One region of the Pseudovibrio sp. SCP20 genome, then DNA from elsewhere that is predicted to be linked to it. Evidence: riboswitches for the same ligand, from Rfam matches in the RefSeq annotation. Region 1 holds a riboswitch; the other holds the start of a gene.
What was found. Region 1 has a riboswitch for S-adenosylmethionine ahead of AC3CB2_RS00615 (hypothetical protein). Riboswitches for the same ligand answer to the same signal wherever they lie in the genome.

Region 1 (8,082 bases):
TTGGCAAGTATCGCGGTTCTGCAAAGCAGGTATGCGGTGATGATATTGCCAGCTGGTTGAATTTATTCGAAAATGCCGTCGAAGAATGTGTTGCTGAAACCGCTCGGGCCAATACCATGAAATGTGCGACCCAGGTTGTTGATTGCTTCCATATGGCGATGATCCCTTCTTGAGTAGTTGAGCTTCGCCATGCATAGCATTTCCCCTGATGGATCGACGGAGCTTTAGAACTATGAATGATACAAGAGACGCTGTCGAAGAAGAGCAGCCAGTAGGTGAGCTGACCACACGCACAATGGCGATGCCGGCAGACACCAATGCATCTGGCGATATCTTCGGCGGTTGGGTAGTCTCTCAAATGGATATTGCGGCTGGTATTGCTGCAAGCCAGTGCGCCATGGAGCGCGTTGTGACTGTTGCGATCGACAGTATGACGTTTATTCGCCCTGTAAAAGTCGGCGATGTGATGTGTGTTTACTCCCGTGTCCTCCGTGTTGGCAGAACCTCAATTACGCTGGCAATCGAAGCCTGGGCATTGCGCCATCGTTTTGGTTACCGCGAAAAGGTGACAAATGCTCAGTTCACCTTTGTTGCCGTGGATGATAACGGTAAGCCAATCGAGATCTCTGAAGAGCAGCGTGCAAAGTACAACAACGCTTAATCAGCTCACTGGTCAGGAAGAGGAAACAAGCTGTGTCATCCAAAATTCCCGTTATGTCAGCGCGTGAACGGACACCGCTTGATCCTTCCATCACACCAGCACAGATCAACCTGCTGGTTGAAAGCTTTTATGGCAGAGTACGCCAGCATGAGACGCTGGGGCCGATCTTCCTAAAAGAAATGGGCGAGGACTGGGGGCCGCATCTGCACAAGATGAAGCATTTCTGGGCCTCCGTTTTGCTGAAGACCGGATCATACAAGGGCAAACCGGTTCCGGCTCACGCAAAAATCACAGGCGTGACCACGGAGAACTTCCATGAATGGATGGATCTGTTTGAAGAAGAAGTTCATGCGATCTTCTCTCCCGAAGCCGCACCTCTTTTGCTGGCGACTGCACAGCGCATAGCTCAGAGCCTCTGGCTGGCAATGTTTGCAGATCCGTTTGCAACGCCTCCTGCCAAGTTTGGCACGCGCGCCGCTTAAACATCATTTACTGATTATAGGTCAGCTTGCTTAGCTCGGGAATTTCTTTTTCGAGCGAAGCGCGTTTTGTCTGAAGTATTCACGCAGCGCTTCCAGCTCGTCAGGGCGCCGGCGCACCGTATCAGCGAACAAACGCTCATCAACGACCGTATGGCATCCTTCAGCCCACAAACGCAGCAGAACTGCAAAACGATCAGAACGCTCTTCTGTGGTGAGGGGAGTGTTGGCCTGACGCGTTGAGTTGGAAAGCAGACGGCTACGCAGCCCTTTTTCCAGGATCAGACAATCAAGCAGATAGGCAGCGGTAAACTCGTCGGCAAGATGAGCGACGGCTTCCCTCAAGGATTGAGGCACATATTCAGATACATACGATTGCCATGCAGACTGAGGCTGACTAGCAAGATCAAACATTAAATCCTCCATCGGTTTCCCGAGGAGGACTGGCGCAAAATCCATTGAAACTACCGCTTGGTTGTTACGAATGATGAAGACGACGTCCTCAGTTCGAAACCACATCCCTTTCGGCGGAGACCACCTTGCCCGGTTAGGCAGGTTGGCGAGGGCGCCAGCCCTTCTCTTGATGATGCGTAGGATTTGGCACGAAAATGAGGCAAATGCAAGTGGGCACCTTTCCTTTGTTCTTTGTCCACACTTTCAAACTTACGTTATGTCGTATTCTAGCACCACAAAACGCAACTTCCGCTAAGTGAATATCTTCAATTTTTGTGGTTCTATAAACCGAGTTCCCGTCATATCTGAGTATTCTCCTCAGACTTTGAATGAGCGCATAGTGACAGCTCACTCAGCAGAACATTCCGAATAATGCGATAACTTTTCTCAGTCAAATTTCTAGGCCGTTATGGAGGAAAACCCATGTGCACCACGAAACCTGTTCTCTATGGAGTCCTGTCAGGGTGCGCTTATGCTTTGCTGCTAACCACTTCATTAGCAGCAACAAAAACCGAAACCGTTGATGGTGTCGCTACCGAGTATGTCGAGCAGGACACCGACGACCAGAAAACTCTGGCCCGCAACACCGGTGTGGTGGTGATGCCTCCAGGCTTTCGCATCGAACCTTACGCCGTTGTGCCGGATGCGCGCCATATGGCAGTCGCGCCAGATGGTAAAACTGTTTTTGTTGGCACAACCACAGATCGAGTCTGGGTGGTGACGCAGGATGAAGACACCAAAAAAGCTGCTGAAGTCCGTCAGTTTGCTCCAAATCAGTCCTTTGTCATCCCCAATGGTGTCTGCTTCACCAAAGATGGCTCACTGATCCTTGCCGAGCAAAACCGCGTTTTGAGCTTTCCAGATGCTTTAGAGAACAAAGAGCAGGGCAAACCTGCTGTGAAGGTGCTTGTTGGTCAGGGAATGCTCATTCCTCCTTCTGAAGAAAGCTACAATCACTCCGCCCGTGTATGTGATCAGGGGCCGGACGATCGTATCTACATCTCTCTTGGACAGCCCTACAACGTACCGCCCAAGATGAAGCTGAAGCTCTATGACAGTCTCGGCATCGGCGGCATCATCTCCATCACCACCGATGGAATGGATCGCCAAGTCTACGCCACTGGCATCAGAAACTCCGTAGGCCTGGAGTTCCATCCAGACAGCGGAAACCTCTGGTTCACTGACAATCAGGTCGATGGCATGGGCGATGACATTCCACCTGAAGAGCTGAACAAAGCCACAGAACCCGGCAAGAACTACGGCTTCCCATGGTATGGCGGTGGAACCGTTAGAACCCCGCACTACATCGATGAGCCCGTACCAAGCGGTGTGGTCGATCCTGAAGTCGAGCTGGATGCGCATGCAGCCAGTCTTGGTATGACGTTCTATCAGGGGGATATGTTCCCTGATGAGTACAAAGGCGGCGTCTTCATCGCGCAGCATGGCTCATGGGATCGTTCCGTGCCCATTGGCGCCCGCGTGGTCTTCGTTCCAATCAACGCGCAGGAAGAAGCTGGAGAACCCAGCATCGTTGCAACTGGTTGGATTGACGCCAGCGGTGACTATCTGGGTCGCCCCGTTGATGTGGTTGAGCTGGGCGATGGTTCCCTGCTGATCTCAGATGACTCTGCAGGCGGCATCTATCGCATGTATTACGAAGGTAACTAGGCCTAAAACAAATAAGACCAGAGGAACCCCTCTGGTCTTCTCATCTTCTATCGTAAGCCCTTAGTGCTCACCGGGGATACCTTTGTAGGCATTCGGTCCCCAAACCTCTTTAACGCGCTGGTCACGACCACAGCGATAGCGGTAGTACTTGTAGCGGATCGGGTTCTTCTCATAGTAATTCTGATGGTAATCCTCTGCGTCGTAGAACGTGGACGCGGTGCGGATAGGCGTTACAATCGGACGGTTTGTTTCACCGGACTTCTCAAGTGCCTTCTTGGAAGCTTTCGCTTTCTTCAGCTGGGCAGGGGAGGTTGCAAAGATGGTTGTCTGATAGCTTTCACCGCGATCGCAGAACTGGCCACCAGCGTCTGTTGGATCAACAGAATGCCAGAAAGCAGTCAGCAGCTCTTCGTAAGACACCTTCGCCGGATCAAACTTCACTTCCAGCGCTTCAATATGGCCTGTGCCACCAGCAGAAACCTGCTTGTAGGTCGGGTTCTCTGTACGGCCACCGGTGTAGCCGGAGGTGGTCTCAAGAACGCCATCGATCTTGTCAAAATCAGACTCGATGCACCAGAAGCAACCGCCTGCAAAAATGGCAGTCTCGGTTTTCGCAGCGTGGGCAGGCTGGCTCACAGCATAAAGCAAAGGAAGAACGGCAAGGGCTTTCGCAGCTTTGCGTGCAATCATCTCAGATCCTTAAATCAGGTCATGCATTGGAATTGCCAAAACCCTAGCAGCGGCCAGAGCACAACGGAAATGAAGTCACATCAACAAAACGTCAGGTCTTGAGAGCACTAAGTTTAAGCAATTTGAGAGCTTGAGTAACGGATTGTCATATGAAAGCGTAAGCTCGGAGAAGTAGCGCACCTATCTTTCGGATATTAGAATGCCCTTGGAGTTTCACCACGCCTCGTTATGGAAGTTTTTTTTAGGGATCACGCTTGTTACTGGTGTTTTGCTTGCAAGTCTATTTTACTTAGTCACTGAAAATCCCGAGCTGTTGTCTTTCGACTTCAGTGGGTTAGAGAGTAGGCGTCGAGGCGATCGTTACTTGTTGCTTTTGTGCTTGCTCGGTCTTCCTTTCTTCTTGATCGTTTCGGTACTCCGGATCCGAGTAAATAAAATGCCTTACCTCAAGATCACTGAGCAGGAGTTCGTTTTATGCTCTCTCTTCTTAAGACGCTCAGTTCTAAGAAAAGCAATTCTGGATGTGAAGATAATGCGACTGGGCGGTAGGTCTGGATTTTGCCTGAGTGTCAAACAGAACGATAAGAAGGTGTTTTCAAGTTTGGATTGGCTCCTCCTAACTTATAATTTCAAGAAGCCAATTAAAGGATATTCGCCAGTTATTTGGGATATCTATTTCCAAGGTGATGCAAACTCTGTTGTGGTTGCTTTGATGAAACCATCGCCGCAACCTAACGAAGTTTAGAGCACTACAGCTCGCAGGACATGTTCCACCCTGTCACGTTAAAGCCCGCCTTGTAGTAAGTGCGGATTGCGCCGTGGTTGTCTGGGGCGACCCGAAGCCCTATCCGCGAAAGACCCTGTTCCTCAAACATCGTCTTCAGCACTTGCAGCGCCTTGGAGGCATAGCCTTTGCCGCGATGTTCCGAGTACACCAGAAAATCCATGATGAACGCGGAGCCGTCATCGTGAAGCGTGTACCAAAGAAAGCCAACCTCAACTTCGCGCCCTTTGGTCTTGTTGAGGATGCTTAGCAGCTTGTTACGCTCATTGCTTTTGCCAGCAGGAAAGGCTTGCTCCAGGCTCTCCTTGGCTTTCTTCAGGGCAGCCTGCTCATCCATCTTGCGATTGGCCATCAGGTCCTGCGCATATTCAGAGATGGAAATAATCTGAAACTCATCAAAGCGGTCGGCGGGGAAGTCCTGAAGAACAATCATGGTAAGTCCTGGTTGGCAAAAAGGGGAGCGCTTCAAAATATCCTGCGCTGATCATGCATCACTGAGCTTAATCGAAGGCAAATACACCGCAAAGCGCAATACTGTGATTTCTAACAGGCGCTGATCAGCAGCAGTCATCTGTCTGGTAACCTCCAAAGCTTGCCGTGAGATGGCGAAGTGTTATTGGGGCCTTTCGAAAACCAATTCAATTCAGAGCTGCAAATCCTCCGGTTGGTTAGAGACCGTCACCTATACTCTGCGTTACTCTTGAAAAGGATTGCGCATGATTATCCTCCTGGCGTGTATCGCGGTGCTCTGTGGGTTGCTCTATGGCTACAACGAGGGCGTCATTGCGGGCGCGTATCAGCCAATCAAAGCGGAGTTTGCGTTCTCTGCGTATTGGGGAGGCCTGTTGGTTGCGTCCCTGTCCATTGGCGGTCTCATCGGCGCTTACCTGAGCTCCTACCTCAGTGACAGGTTCGGCAGGCGATCAACTGTCATGATCGCAGCCTTGTTCTTCATCACCGGTGCGGGCTTGTCTGGTGTCGCACAAGACCTTTTCATCCTCACATTCGCTCGTTCTCTCATTGGTATGGGGATCGGCCTGTCCTCCATGGCTGGCCCGCAATACGTATCCGAGATCGCACCGCGTAAAATCCGGGGCCGAATGCTGGGTGCGTTCCAGTTCATGATCTCTTTCGGCGTACTGATCGGTTACCTCACCAATCTGGTAACGCTGGATCTCGGCTACACCGCTGAAATCATCAACCGCTGGCAGTTCATGTTCCTCCTCTCCGCAATTCCGGCCGCACTGCTGCTCTTCGGCATCTGGAGCGCTCCCGAAAGCCCAAGATGGCTGGTCATGGCAAACCGCTCTGCTGAGGCGGAAGCGGTCTTTGAAAAGATCGAGCCAAATCGAACCGTTGAGTGGGTCAAAGGTAACGTCAAGCGCATCGAAGAGGACCTTGCCGAAGTCGCAGACCAAAAGGGCGGCTGGCTGGACCTCATAAACCCACGCAATCGTCCTATTACCAGCTTCTGTGTCTTCACTTTCCTGTTTCAGCAGCTCAGTGGCATCAACGCCGTCATCCTCTACGCGCCGGAACTGTTCGGTGACCTCGGCTTTTCAGCTGAGGCCAGTCGTCTGTCTGCAACCGTGGGGCTCGGCTCTGCCTTGGCGCTGGCCGCTGCGGCGAGCCTGCTTCTGATTGACCGAGTCGGTCGCCGCCCACTCATGGTCTACGGCTTACCCGCCTGCGCCTTCTCCCAGTTCCTGATCGTTGGCGGTTTCATCATGGGCGATGGCATCGGCACGGCTCTTTCTGTCACAGGCCTGTGCCTCTATGTAATCTCGTACTCCCTCTCCATGGGGCCATTACCATGGGTCTATATGTCAGAGGTCTTCCCGAATTATCTGAGGGCTAAGGGAATGGTCGTCGCGGTGACGGTGAACTGGGTCTTCACCTTCCTGGTGGTGTTTGTCTTCCCCAAGTTCAATCAGCTCTTCTCCATCACAGAGATCTTTCTCTTCTTCGGCATCTGCTGCTGTATCGGCACTGTGTATGCCGTACGCCGCGCACCAGAGACCAAAGGCGTCTCACTGGAGGATATCTACGACCTCTTCCATAAACGCGGGGGAGCGTCCGCTGAGGGCTCTGTGGCAGGAGAATAAAACAACAAGCACCAAAAGCACCGCATGACCTGTCATGCAGTGGGGAAGTTAAGTCCCCGAAGAACGGGGTGAGCAAGGCAAGCAGGCAATGCCTGCGCATTGTAAGTAGGTGAGTTTCTTCGGCATTGGCTGCTCGCCTCGCCCGGGCGTTTTTGTATGAAACAAGATCTCCACCGAAAGGCATTGGGAGCAGGTGCCTACCCATCAGGATCAGCCCTCACAAAACATAAAGCTTTGATCAGAACCTCCCCCTCTGAGCAGTTGCTATCTGGAACAGTTTGACCTGTCCATGACAGCTGCAGCTGCCAGTGTAGACGCCCATCGGGTGACCAGCTTCCGCTTGGTCCCTGCACTAAAGACTTTCAAGGGGTGTTTCAACGGACCCGCCAGATGATGCGTTACTTCACCCGGTAGCCCCGCCCAGCCCACGCCGCACTGACGGTCGGTCCGCCAGCTGCCCGTTTACGTGAACATGAGATAAGTATGCAGGAGACAGAGGAGAGGGGGATAAGATTCTGGATGATAACAAGTAAATTGGGGGAGGTTCAGTGTCTTAATTAATAAATTTGAGTATTGTTGCCATTGTGATCGATTAATAGCATCTGCCATGCGAGGTAAAGTCATTCATAGGTTGCGTAAATATGATTTTTCTAGCTCGATGAATACATTTTAATGTGGTGGTGATATTATGTCATATGCAGATATTTTGCCTATTTGGTGGAGTTTCTTGTGGCGTTCTCTTGTGGTGGGGATTCTCGCAGGGTTCGTCGCGGGTTTCATTGCAGGTTTACTGGCAGGAATCTTCGGGTTCTCTACTGGAGAGGCAGCAGGTGGCCTAGCTGGTCTTATTGTGTGGTTTCCGGTTAGCTTGTGGTCTTTAAAGGCTGCTTTGAGAAAACACAGTTTTATAGCAGCGCATTAGTTTTACGGCAGGTCTGGCAACAAAAAAGGGCGCCCCAAGGGACGCCCTAATTCTCATAGACTTATGAGGGTTTGGCTTAGAAGCCCATGCCACCCATGCCACCCATGCCGCCGTCCATTGGAGGCATTGCTGGGCCAGCGTCTTTCTTAGGAAGTTCAGCAACCATTGCTTCAGTGGTGATCAGCAGGCCGGAAACGGATGCTGCGTCCTGAAGAGCGGTACGAACAACCTTAGTTGGGTCGATGATACCAGCTTCGATCATGTTGACGTATTCTTCAGACTGAGCGTTGAAACCGAAGGTCTCATCAGCAATGTTGTCC
Region 2 (8,082 bases), on a different contig from region 1:
ATAGAACAACGCAAAGGCTCTGGAAGACAGAGTGATGATATGCAGGATATCAGTACTCCAGATGAGGGTAACAGATACGAAGGTGATAAACGGATAGGCATGCCTTATCTTCACCCGCCTGTTGGTTACATCCTCCAGCAATCCAGCTGAGCCAATGGAATCCGCAACAGAAGCCCCAAACTGGCTGGCAACCGCTCCCAGTGTCAGCAGCAACGGCAACACAATCGCCACATGCCCCACCAGCGTGATAATCCCCGATACGCTCTCATCATTCTTCAGCAGCGGAAACAGAACTGTCAGCAACGCGAAGAAACAGAGGTAAATCACGGCGGAGTACAGCTGCGCATTCCTCATCGTTTCAGCACGCATCTTGGGTGAGTACTCATCACCGATGAACTTCGAGGTCTCAAACCCCTGCACCACAATCAGCAGCCCCAGCATGATCTGAACCTTCTCCAGTCCAACAGCCTTCAGACCATCCCTCACTTCCCATTGCCCACTGAAAGCAAGCTCACCGTTGTAAAACAGCAGCCCCACCAGCAGACCGAAGATCACCGTCAGGTTCAGAGAAACCGCATACTTCTCTACCCGCTCCACCAGATGCAAACCACCGGAGAAGCCCACCAGCCCGATGAAGACCGTCAGTACAGTCCCGATCCAGTTGGCTATCTCCCGATGTTCATACCCAAAGCCCTTGAGCAAGAAGTTTCCGAGCAGCACGAGGTAATAGGCAATCGAGATGAAATAGGCGAACGCCAGTGTCAGCTGCGAAAGCTTCTCCAGCGACGTGGTCAGTCGAATACGCCCTTCCTGTTGCTGCTGCTCCACAATCTGCTCGGTGTGCAGAATGTTGAACCGGATCACTGCTCCCACGCAGTACGCCGCCAGAATGAGCCCACTGATGCCGATAATCGCCCAGTGTCCAATCTCCTTGGCGATAATCGGAACCGACACAAGAAACCCGCTGCCGATGATCGAAGCTAGTGGCGTGACGGTTGCCTGCCATTTTTCCGAGACCCGGACACGGTGCGAGAACAGCACCAGCATTCCAAGCAGCATGGCAACAAACACGACAACGGAGTTGAGCATGGTTCTCTCGCAGGCAGAGGCGCAGCACCCAAACACCAAAAGCAAAAAAGGGCACCAGTTCAGGCACCCTTTCTAAGTTCAGAAGCAAAATTTGCTCTTAAGCGGTCTGTTAGCCCTTTAAGCTTTCCAGCGCACGAGCAACATCTTCCAGCAGATCATCCGGATCTTCCAGGCCAACAGAAAGACGAAGTGTCTTGTCTGTGATGCCCAGCTCCAGACGCGCATCTTCTGCAACACTCTGGTGCGTTGTGGTCGCCGGATGGGTAATCAGGCTCTTCGCATCACCCAGGTTGTTGGAAAGGCTGACAATGTCCAGCGCATTGGAGAACTTGAACGCAGCCTCCTTACCGCCTGCCAGATCAAACGCCAGCATAGTAGAACCACCACGCATCTGCTTCGCCACAATATCCGCCTGCGGGTGATCCGCACGGCCCGGATAAATCAGACGAGACACCGCGGAATGATCCGCAAGGAACTCCGCCAGTTTACCTGCAGTCGCAGTCTGACGCTCCACACGCAGAGACAGCGTCTCCAGACCTTTCAGCAGAACCCATGCATTGAACGGGCTCATTGCAGGACCGGTATGCTTGAACGGGTCATGGAATTCTTCCACGATCCACTTCTCATCGGAAAGCACGATACCGCCCAAACATCGGCCCTGACCGTCAATGTGCTTGGTCGCAGAATAGATCACCACATCCGCACCCAACTCCAGCGGGCTCTGCCAGATGGCAGTCGCAAACACGTTATCTACGATAAGCCGTCCACCCGCTTCGTGAATAATATCCGCCACAGCTGGAATATCGATCACTTCAAGCGTCGGATTGGTTGGACTCTCAAGAAACGCCGCTGTCGTGTTCGGACGAACCGCAGCTTTCCATTGCTCAATGTCGGTGCCATCAATCAGCGTGGATTCTACACCGTAGCGTGGCAGCAGCTTTTCGATGATGTAGCGGCAGGAGCCAAACAGCGCCTTTGGTGCAATCACGTGATCGCCCGCTTTCACGCAGGCCATGATCGCAGAATTAACAGCCGCCATACCGGAAGCAGTGCCACGTGCAGCCTCAGCACCTTCCAGCTCGCACATTCGCTGCTCGAACATCCCAACAGTCGGGTTTGCATACCGGGAATAAATATAGCCCGGATTTTCGCCAAGAAAGCGAGCTTCTGCCGCTTCTGAGCTGTCGTAAACATACCCTTGTGTAAGGAAGATAGCTTCGGATGTTTCACCAAAGCTGGAGCGCGTTGTGCCTCCATGAACAAGCCGAGTTGCTGGCTTCCAGTTCTTTGCGTCTGTCATCGCTCATTCCTGCCCGAAGAGATATTGCTCTACCCCTTCATTAAAAAACCCCGGCGCGGGCCGAGGTCTATACAAGAACCCGACCCTTTAGCTACTTGTTTTACGTGGTTGCAAGCCGGTCGACCAAATCACCACGGAATAGGCAGCGGTTTTACCGCGAAAATTCCATAGGGTCAATCAATCAGCTCTGGTTGCAGACTTGGCGTAGGATCAAACTTACGTTAATCAGTGTCAGAACGATTTGAGTACGAGTGGGGCGGGACCAACAATGACAGGCATTCTTCCGGCAAAAGCGATTGAAGCTATGTTTGCCAACAATGCAATTAAAGCAGACAGAGCGCCTGACGAGGACCAGATTCAGCCAGCCAGCCTTGACCTGCGCCTGGGCGCAAAAGCATGGCGTGTTCGTGCCTCCTTCCTACCTGGCCCAGATGCCAGGGTTGAAGAGAAGCTGGACAAGCTGATCCTGCACGAAATCGACCTCAGCAAAAGCGCCGTGCTGGAAACCAACTGTGTTTACATCGTCCAGCTTCAGGAAGCACTCAACCTGCCGGACGACCTGTCCGCCACAGCAAACCCGAAGAGCTCCACAGGCCGCATCGACGTTTTCACCCGTGTCATCACCGATCAGGGCAAAGCCTTCGACCGCGTTGAGGCGGGCTATAACGGCCCGCTCTACGCAGAGATTTCGCCAAAAACCTTCCCGGTTCTGGTCCGCGAAGGCTCCCGTTTGTGCCAGATCCGCTTCCGCAATGGCGGTGGCTTCATTCCAGATGAACACCTGCTGCACATCCACAAGGAGCACACCCTTGTCTCCGGCGGCAATGATGAGCACGCCATCAGCAACGGCGTTCAGGTCTCCATCGACCTGAAAGGCAACGGCAAAGACAGCCTCATCGGCTATCGCGCCAAACGCCACACTGGCGTGATTGATGTGGACCGCAAGGACGCACAGGACCCGGCAGACTTCTGGGAGCCAATCTACAATCGCGGTGACGCAACCCTGATCCTCGATCCAAACGAGTTCTACATCCTCGTCTCGCAGGAAGCTGTTCACGTCCCGCCAAACTACGCTGCAGAGATGGTGCCGTTTGACCCACTCGTTGGTGAATTCCGCGTCCACTACGCTGGCTTCTTCGATCCCGGCTTCGGTCACTCCACCGTAGGCGGCACCGGCTCCCGCGCCGTTCTGGAAGTCCGCTCTCATGACGTGCCGTTCATCGTCGAACATGGCCAGACCGTTGGTCGTCTCGTCTATGAACACATGCAGGAAGTGCCGGAAACCCTCTACGGCGAAGGCATCGGCTCCAACTATCAGGGTCAGGCTCTCAAGCTCTCCAAGCACTTCAGAGCGACACAGGCAGAAGAGGCGTAAGATCCATGCCTCTCTTCACCGTAGAGCGCGAGTTTTATGCAGAGCTGGAGGAGAAGAAGTCTCGCTTCCTCGCCTTTCTGCTTCCGCATGCTGACTTTGCTGAGCGCCTCGCGCAGCTACGGGATGAGCACAAAAAAGCCAATCACCACGTCACCGCTTTCCGCCGCATGCTCCCCGAAGGCCGCATTGATGAAGGCGGTAAAGACGATGGCGAACCTGCCGGCACCTCCGGCATGCCGACGCTGAAAACTCTCATCGGCGCAGATCTTGTCGATGTGGGCGTCATCATCGTGCGTTACTTCGGCGGCACCAAGCTGGGGACTGGTGGTCTGGCACGGGCCTACTCCGGTGCCTCAAACCTCGCCATTCAGGAAGCTGAACTTGTGCCATGGCTGCGCACCAAAACCCGTTCAGTCTCCGCAAGCTTCGCCAGCAGTGCCGAACTGGAACGCCAGGTCATTCTGCTACAGCTGGAAATCCTCGAACGCACCTTCACAGAAGATGGTGTAACCCTTCTGGTGAGCGGGCCTGAAGACCAGGTCGATCAGCTCTAACCCACTATTTTTATGAAGCTTTCACCTCTCCTCATCTATTTATCTGCAGCCAGATAATTAAAATCCTAATAAAAACTTAAGCGTTGGCACGCGCCTTGCGATGTGAATGTCAGGAAACGGCATTCGTCTCATTTTGAGACAGTCGGGGGGAGTGAAGTCATGCGTGTCACCCGCACTGGAAAAGCGATTAACACTGGAACAGACGCTGATCGTCGCTATCGCGACATCGGTTCCCGCCGTCACGCCAAAATCACCGAGCAGCGGGCAGAAAGCGTCTCAAGACGAAACACCTACGGCAAAGCAGGCAAAGAGCTGCAAACCGCCGAAGATGTTACCAGCACACACACGCCCCACGATAACGACGCACAGTTCTACGATCTGCCAAAGCGCATCAACGTCTTCCGCTGCAACTCCGCTTTCCTCGCCCACCTCATCGGTATCAAGGAAAACGCCGCCCACCTGCGCGAACGCCGCCGCGTAGAACCCCAGGAAGGCGCCACCAGCTACATCGCCACCGAAAAAGCCCCCCGCCTCATCGGCGAAGGCCGCATCATCGAATACAACGCGTGAGAAAGCTGTTTCTAAAACAGATTGAAACCTCTCTATATCTGAGACAGATTTCAGCGATTACATTATAGATAACTGCAAACTCATATGGCTGAGCTATTCTACATTTTTGCTTTTAACGGCTACCTTGCAGCTCATGGAATACTCACACTCCACGTATGGCATCTTGCCCTAGTTTCATTGATTGCCACTCCTCTTGTAATCAATGAAGCAATCTCTCCCAAGCAACTACTCGGCATCGCAGGAGTTCAGATTACAATACTCGCATTGATGAGTATTGCGTCGGGTGGGTATCAAGGCATGTTCTGGATACCAGCGCTCTATTTCAAGTTTTCTTATCTAGCAAATCTCACACTAACGCTCGCATTCATTCTCATTTGCATTCTTTTTCTCTTCAAAATTCCTCAGAACAGCTCATCAAAGTTTGGTCAAGTAGCCCAGGTAGCTGTACCAATATTATTTGCGACCTTTAATCCTATACTGGCTGTTATTGCATCGAGCATAGCGAGCAATGCAGCTGAATATACGACTACAATGACGAAAAGCATGTCTGCAGCAGGCGCATTCTTTGTTGCCTTTGGAATACTCGTAGTTTTGCCATCTACTGCTGGGCTCGTAGTGTCCTACTTAAAAGCAGATCCCCTTAAAAAGCTTCTTACTATCTGCTGTCTGCTTGCCGGAGTAATTTCCTTATATTTTTCAGTCCTAAAGAACATCGAGTACTTTGGAGTTTCAAGTACTGTGACCCTCAACTTCTTTGAATATTACATCGCAATCGACTTATCTAAGCTACTCTAAATCCGGCTGACATCTCTTCACAAACACCAACAGCACCGCATGGCATTCCATGCAGTGGTGAAGCTGGAGTTCCCGAGTTAATCGGGGAGAGCAAGGCGGCAGGCAATACCTGCGCTGTTTGTTAAGTTAGTTTCTTCGGCATTGGCTACTCGCCTTGCCCGGGCTTTCTTGGGATGAACAACGTCGCCTCTTTTGCCTATAAGGCACGATAGCCGGTTTCCCGAAAAGACAGTGGCTTATCCAGTCAGGTTTCCCTGCCCAAACAGTTCCTCTGTCTCTGACAGACACATTTGCAAAAGCAAGTCTCCTTGCCGGTGCTCGTGTCCCCATCACCGCGTGATACCCTATATTCCTGGGCCCTTCCCCTCAAACCATGCGGCCACGTTTGAAGTTCGGTTCACCGGACCACCGAAAGCTGCGTTAACTCTTCCGATAGCCCCGCCCAGCCTACGACACACTGACGGTCGCTCCGCCAGCAGCCCGTTACGTAGGCATGGGTTTAGTATGGGCATGGTTTCAAGTGAGGGGGATAAGTTTTTTGGCAAGCCGCCTAACCCACTGGTGTCATCCCGGCCATCGAGCCGGGACCCATACCCCCTAGCCTTGCTATTAAACTAAGGCGCTCAGCCAATCTCCGACACCGGGGGTATGGGTCCCGGGTCTACGCTATGCTTCGCCCGGGATGACACCATGGTGCGCCATTACTGCCTAACCCAATCAAACACCAGCACTTAATAGCCCAGCGCGCAGCCGTCTTTGCGGGGATCGGAGCCACCAATCAGACCGCCGCCGTTGGCCCGGTCGAACATGATGGCCTGACCGCCGCCGATTGGAGAGGCTACGATAGCCACCTCATGACCCAGTGCTTTCAGGGCTTCGACAGTTTCCGTCGGGACACTGGTTTCCGCCTGCAATGACAGGGACTTCTCGTCGATAAACATACGCGGACAATCAATCGCTTCCTGCATGTTCATGCCGTAGTCCAGATGGTTGGAAAGCACGTGCGCATGACCGCATGGCTGATAACCGCCCCCCATCACGCCAAAGCTCATGTAAGGCAGTCCATCTTTCAGCGCCATGGCCGGAATGATGGTGTGCATTGGCCGCTTGCCACCAGCAATCTGGTTGGGATGATCCGCTTCCAACGTGAAGCATGCCCCGCGGTTCTGAAGCAGAACACCAGACTTTGGCGCAGCAATGCCAGAACCAAACCCATGATAGATGGAGTTGATGAAGGAAACGGCCAGACCATTCTCATCAACCACACTCAGATAAACCGTATCGGACTTTGGTGAGAGCACTTCCTCAGGCTGACGCGGCAAGACAGCATCCGTGCGGATGAGTTTTGCCAAACCATCAATGTAATCGCTATCAAGGAAGGCCTGCGGATCATACTCCATGAACTCCGGATCAGCCAGAAATCGATCCCGGCCTGAGTAAGCAAGCTTGGCGATCTCCATCTGAAGGTGGAAGCGCTCTGGCCCCATAGGGTCCAGATCAGCCCAGTCAAACCGCTTCATCAACTCCAGCATAACAAGCGCGATGATACCCTGCCCGTTCGGCGGCAACTCAGCGACCGTCACACCACGGTAGTCCGTGGTCACAGGCGTCAGGTCAACAGCTTCATGCGCAGCAAGGTCTTCAGCGGTCAGGTATCCGCCCTTGGACTGCACAACTGCTGCAATCTCTTCAGCAATCGGTCCATGATAGAACGCATCGGCACCCCCTTTGGCAACAGCTTCCAGTGTTTCTGCCAGCTGCGGGTTACGCATCACTTCACCGGCGACAGGTGCACGACCGTCCTTCAGGAATAGCTCCGTCGCACCTTCATCGCGTTTGAGAAAATCAACCGCCTCTTTCCAGTCAAAGGCCGCACGCGGACTGACAGCATATCCGTCACGCGCATAACCAATGGCGCGCTGAAGCACCTGCTCAAAGGAGAACTTCCCGTGATCCTTGAGCATCTTCTCCCAGCCACGCAGAGCGCCAGGAACGGTAATGGCATGGACAGAATGCGGCTCAATATCTAGCAGACCATCCGCTATCAGTTTGTCTGCACTCACGTTTTTAGGCGCACGGCCAGAAGAGTTCATGCCCGACAGCATTCCATCTGGCTGCGCGACAATAGCAAAGCAATCACCGCCAATCCCCGTCATATGCGGCTCAGCCACAGCATAAACCGCCATCGCAGCAACCGCCGCATCAGCCGCGGTACCGCCCTCCCTTAAAATTTCGAGCGCTGCATTGGTAGCCAATGGATGGGATGTCGCTGCCATTGCATGCGGAGCATAAACAGCAGAGCGACCTGGAGCATGAAAATCTCTAAACACGAAAAATCCCTCTTTGTATTTTGGCAGAGTACTTCCGCTCCTCCAACGAAGAATACCCCGCATCATCAT

Region 2: linked by a shared signal. The riboswitch ahead of AC3CB2_RS11835 (O-succinylhomoserine sulfhydrylase) and the one ahead of AC3CB2_RS00615 (hypothetical protein) in region 1 are both predicted to bind S-adenosylmethionine.

What each region holds. Positions count from the first base shown of each region.
Region 1 covers NZ_JBYMDH010000001.1:133,869-141,950, forward strand. Annotated here, with positions in the region: gene AC3CB2_RS00600 (group III truncated hemoglobin) at 1-173, shown strand, start outside; gene AC3CB2_RS00605 (acyl-CoA thioesterase) at 233-661, shown strand; gene AC3CB2_RS00610 (group III truncated hemoglobin) at 694-1,143, shown strand; gene AC3CB2_RS00615 (hypothetical protein) at 1,174-1,554, opposite strand; SAM-I-IV-variant riboswitch at 1,602-1,732, opposite strand; gene AC3CB2_RS00620 (PQQ-dependent sugar dehydrogenase) at 2,017-3,261, shown strand; gene msrA (peptide-methionine (S)-S-oxide reductase MsrA) at 3,322-3,951, opposite strand; gene AC3CB2_RS00630 (hypothetical protein) at 4,151-4,696, shown strand; gene AC3CB2_RS00635 (GNAT family N-acetyltransferase) at 4,701-5,168, opposite strand; gene AC3CB2_RS00640 (sugar porter family MFS transporter) at 5,452-6,840, shown strand; gene groL (chaperonin GroEL) at 7,839-8,082, opposite strand, start outside.
Region 2 covers NZ_JBYMDH010000002.1:720,780-728,861, reverse strand. Annotated here, with positions in the region: gene AC3CB2_RS11840 (hypothetical protein) at 1-1,089, opposite strand, end outside; gene AC3CB2_RS11835 (O-succinylhomoserine sulfhydrylase) at 1,199-2,389, opposite strand; SAM riboswitch at 2,457-2,534, opposite strand; gene AC3CB2_RS11830 (2'-deoxycytidine 5'-triphosphate deaminase) at 2,658-3,764, shown strand; gene AC3CB2_RS11825 (YigZ family protein) at 3,770-4,318, shown strand; gene AC3CB2_RS11820 (hypothetical protein) at 4,478-4,888, shown strand; gene AC3CB2_RS11815 (hypothetical protein) at 4,973-5,683, shown strand; gene ggt (gamma-glutamyltransferase) at 6,415-8,082, opposite strand.